2 regions of the Streptomyces sp. NPDC051776 genome follow, and region 2 is predicted to be linked to the other one. Evidence: riboswitches for the same ligand, from Rfam matches in the RefSeq annotation. Region 2 holds a riboswitch; the other holds the start of a gene.
What was found. Region 2 has a riboswitch for glycine ahead of gcvP (aminomethyl-transferring glycine dehydrogenase). Riboswitches for the same ligand answer to the same signal wherever they lie in the genome.

Region 1 (2,383 bases), on a different contig from region 2:
GGCCGCGGCGGCTGGCGTCGCGCGCCAGCCAGCCGCGCACCCACGCGAGCGTGCCGCAGTCGTGGACGACGACGCTGTCGCCCGAGCGGAGGGCGCGCCGCAGCCCGGCGTAGTGCGCGATCCGCACCAGCGGGCGGTACAGGGCGTACGGGAAGAAGCCGGGCACGACGCGCCGCCAACGGTCTCGCATGTCCTGGGAGTCGATCCGCCGCACGCCCCGGCCCCGCTGATCCAGCCCGGCGACGGCCCGCTTGATCAGGGTGCTCTTGCCGCTGCCCGGCAGCCCTGAGACGACGAGCACGTCACCGGCCGGGTAGCGGAGCGCTCCCGCCTGCCCGGCCGCGGACGGCAGATCGTCCGGCACATCGCGCGGACCACCGCCCCCGCGCAGATCCGTCACGTCCCCCCGGAGACCCGGGCGGACGACCGCGGGGACCGCGCGGGCACGCTCCTTCCGTCCGGGCCCCGCCGTCCCGGGCACGAGGCGGGTGCGGCCCTCAGCGGTGCCGCCGGGCGGCGCGCCCCCCGGGGCCGCCGTCCCGGCCGACGTCGCGTACGCGCTGTCCCTGTGCACCGTGATCGTCCTCCCCGTTCGGTCCGGTCACTGCGCTCTTCCGGAGCAGAGTGTCAAGAAACGGCAATGCGGTACAAGCTCGATACCTCGCCACCGACCCGCCCGAACATCGGACAGTCGTGCAATGATGTCCGCGCCAACTCCATACCGGCCGTTCGATCCCGCGCGGGAGAGTCCCCGGACCGGCAGTCGTGCCGGGCGCCGGGGCGCCGAAGGAGCAAGTCCTCCCTTGAATCTCTCAGGCCCCGTACCGCGCGGATTAGGCACATCTGAAAAGCGGGCCGCCCGGCGGCCCCACCCAAGGTGCAAGCCGTAGCCCTGATGCGTGATGAGGGTCGTGGCGAACCTCTCAGGTTCCGATGACAGATGGGGAGGCTGTGTTCCCTACGACATCAGCCTCGCCACCCCTGCCCGGGAGCCTGAAACATGACCGATTCCCCACGCCGTACCGCCCTCGACGCGCTGCACCGCGCGCTCGGCGCCACGATGACCGACTTCGCCGGCTGGGACATGCCGCTGCGCTACGGCAGTGAGCGCGACGAGCATGTCGCGGTCCGCACTCGCGCGGGCCTCTTCGACCTCTCCCACATGGGCGAGATCACCCTGACCGGTCCGCAGGCCGCCGATGCGCTGGACCATGCGCTGGTCGGGAACCTCGGCAAGCTGACCGTCGGCCGGGCCCGCTACACCATGATCTGCAACGCCGAGGGCGGCATCCTGGACGACCTGATCGTCTACCGCCTTCAGGACGAGCGGTTCATGGTCGTCGCCAATGCCTCGAATGCGCGAGGAGTCCTGGACGCGCTGACCGAGCGCGCTTCGGGCTTCGACACCGAGGTGCGCGACGACCGCGAGGCGTACGCCCTCATCGCCGTCCAGGGGCCCGAGTCCCCCGGCATCCTGAAGTCCCTGACCGATGCCGACCTCGACGGGCTCAAGTACTACGCCGGCCTGCCCGGAACCGTCGCCGGCGTGCAGGCACTCATCGCCCGCACCGGCTACACCGGCGAGGACGGCTTCGAGCTCTTCGTCGCGCCGGAGGACGCCGAGACCGTCTGGCAGGCCCTGACCGACGCGGGCAAGCCCGCCGGCCTTGTGCCGTGCGGCCTCTCCTGTCGGGACACCCTGCGCCTGGAGGCCGGCATGCCTCTGTACGGGCACGAGCTGACCACCGCCACCACGCCGTTCGACGCGGGTCTGGGCCGGGTCGTGAAGTTCGAGAAGGAGGGCGACTTCGTCGGGCGTGCGGCGCTGGAGGAGGCGGCGAAGCGCGCGGAGGCCAGCCCGCCTCGCAGGCTCGTGGGCCTGATCGCCGAGGGCCGCCGGGTGCCGCGCGCGGGCTACGCCGTGGTGGCGGCCGGCGAGGGCACGGTGATCGGCGAGGTCACCTCGGGGGCGCCCTCCCCCACCCTCGGCAAGCCGGTCGCGATCGCGTACGTGGACGCTTCCCACGCCGAACCGGGCACCGCAGGCGTCGCGGTGGACATCCGCGGCAGCCACGAGGCGTACGAGGTCGTCGCCCTCCCCTTCTACAAGCGGCAGCGCTGACCCCCTCACCGCGCCGTACGGGTGCCGACTGCGTCACGCCCGTCCCACCTGTCAAGACCGCGAACCGAGCACGCCCCCCGATCCAGGAGAATTCAGATCATGAGCAACCCCGAGCAGCTTCGTTACAGCAAGGAGCACGAGTGGCTCACTCCGGCCGACGAGGACGGTGTCTCCACCGTGGGCATCACCTCGCACGCCGCCGACGCCCTCGGTGACGTCGTCTTCGTCCAGCTCCCGGAGGTCGGCGACACCGTCACCGCG
Region 2 (2,383 bases):
GGCATAGCGGTGGGTGCGGCGGGCGATGGCCGCCAGCCCGTCCGGGCCGTGGTAGACCGCGTACATCCCCGCCATCACGGCGAGCAGCACCTGTGCGGTGCAGATGTTGCTGGTGGCCTTCTCGCGGCGGATGTGCTGCTCGCGGGTCTGCAACGCCAGGCGGTACGCCTTGTTGCCGTCCGCGTCCACGGAGACGCCGACCAGCCGACCGGGCAGATTGCGGGCGAACTTCTCGCGCACCGCCATGTAGCCGGCGTGCGGGCCGCCGAAGCCCATCGGCACTCCGAACCGCTGGCTGGTGCCCACCGCGATGTCCGCGCCCAGATCGCCGGGCGAGGTCAGCAGGGTCAGGGCCAGCAGGTCGGCGGCGACTGTGACGATCGCGCCCAGCTCGTGCGCCCGCTCGATCACGGGACGCAGGTCCCGCACCTGGCCGGAGGCGCCCGGGTACTGGAGCAGGACACCGAAGACGCCGCGTTCGGCGGGCTCCGCCGGAATCCCGGCGGACAGATCGGCGACGACGACCTCGACCCCGGTCGGTTCCGCACGCGCCTGGATCACAGCGATCGTCTGCGGCAGGCAGTCGGCGTCGATGAGGAAGACACCGTCCTTGACCTTGCCGACGCGCCGCGAGAGCGCCATGGCCTCGGCTGCCGCGGTGCCCTCGTCGAGCAGCGAAGCGCCCGAGGTGGGCAGGCCGGTCAGATCGGCCACGACGGTCTGGAAGTTCAGCAGGGCCTCCAGGCGGCCCTGTGAGATCTCCGGCTGGTATGGGGTGTAGGCGGTGTACCAGGCAGGGTTCTCCAGGACGTTCCGCAGGATCACCGGCGGGGTGAAGGTGCCGTGGTACCCGAGCCCGATCATGGGCGCCAGCACTTCGTTGCGGTCGGCCAGCGCCCGCAGCTCGGCGAGGACGTCGCCCTCGCTGCGCGCCTCCGGCAGGTCCAGCGTGCCTGCGCTCTTGATCACGTCCGGCACGGCCGCGGTGGTCAGCTCGTCCAGCGAGCCGTAGCCGACCTGGGCGAGCATCTTCGCCTGGGCCTCACCATCGGGGCCGATGTGGCGCTGTGCGAATGGAATGCCACGCTCCAGATCGGAGAGTGGGGTGCGGTTGGGGGTCATCTGCGGAGGCCTCCTGGTCGACGCGACCTGTGAGGGATACCCGTACAGGTACCCCGAGGGCCTCCCCCTCTGTCATCTCGACCTGAGAGCTTCACCGGCACGCCTGCGCGGCCCGGCTTGCACCGTCGGTGAGGAGGGGTTCCGGCACGTCCGTCCCGATGCCCGCCCTGCTTTCCAGAGTGACCTCGTCCGTGCGGTACGTGTGCCTGAGAGATTCCGGGGAGGGGTTGCTCCTTCGGCGCCTCCGGCCTTGCGGCGGAGGACTCTCCCGCACGGGGTCTGCAGCCGTTTGCCAGCGTACCAGCGCACCTCGGGCCAAGGATTCGCGCGTATCCCGAGTGGCCGACGTACACGAAGTGGACTTTCGTTGTTCCATAGAGGACTACGACGAGTTGGAGGGCACCGTGCAGTCCGACATCGATCCGCGGAGCCTGATCGGACGCAAGGCGTTCGATCTCGACGGGGCGAAGATCGGCACCGTGGATGAGGTGTATCTGGACGACGCCACCGGGCGCCCGGAGTGGGCCGCGGTGCGCACCGGCATGTTCGGACGAGATGCATTCGTCCCCCTGGAGCCGAGCGAAGTGGTCGAGGAGACCCTTCGCGTCCCGTACCGCAGGTCTCTGATCAAGGACGCACCCGACTTCGGCGTGGGCCGGCATCTCTCGCCCGAGCAGGAGCTGCAGCTCTACCACCACTACGGGCTCGACGCGTCCGCCCCGGGCATTGACACAGGCGGCGAGGAGGACGGCGACCAGGATTTCGGCCGTATCGCGGGCGAGGACGACTGATCGTCTCGCGTCTCCGCGGCACCGGCGACCGGCTCCGCCCCGCCCTCCGGGTCACCTCCGCCCGCATGGCGCGTACCTCCCGCACGGCCCGCTCGTGCCGTCCCCGATGACGGGTCCGCGCCCGGGCGCTCCTGGGGGACGAGGGGCGGTGGTTCGGCCGATTCGAGGTCCGGGTCGTCCACGGGAAAGGTCCGCACCCGCCCGGGAGCCGACCAGGGCTGCTCGAAGCGCACCGTGACCCGGCCGACGCCGCTGCCCTGGACCCACCCCGTACCGAACTCGGCGTGCCGCACGTCGTGCCCCGGCACCCAGCGGCGCGGCCCGGCCTCTGCCGCCTCCGCCGCCTCCGGGGCTCCCGGGGGCTGCTCCGGGTCCGGGGCGTGCGCCGCTGCCGCTCCCTCGGCCTCGCAGGCCTCAGCGGCGCCGGCTGCCTCGGCCGTCGCCGCCTGGGCCGTCGCCTCCTCGGCCGG

Region 1: it holds a riboswitch for glycine, as region 2 does, so the genes downstream of both, gcvT (glycine cleavage system aminomethyltransferase GcvT) here and gcvP (aminomethyl-transferring glycine dehydrogenase) in region 2, are expected to answer to the same signal.

The regions. Positions count from the first base shown of each region.
Region 1 covers NZ_JBFAYQ010000004.1:93,400-95,782, forward strand. Annotated here, with positions in the region: gene AB0M26_RS05235 (AAA family ATPase) at 1-580, opposite strand, end outside; glycine riboswitch at 731-837, shown strand; gene gcvT (glycine cleavage system aminomethyltransferase GcvT) at 1,001-2,122, shown strand; gene gcvH (glycine cleavage system protein GcvH) at 2,222-2,383, shown strand, end outside.
Region 2 covers NZ_JBFAYQ010000029.1:10,349-12,731, reverse strand. Annotated here, with positions in the region: gene gcvP (aminomethyl-transferring glycine dehydrogenase) at 1-1,122, opposite strand, end outside; glycine riboswitch at 1,307-1,403, opposite strand; gene AB0M26_RS21455 (PRC-barrel domain-containing protein) at 1,527-1,913, shown strand; gene AB0M26_RS21450 (DNA polymerase IV) at 1,820-2,383, opposite strand, start outside.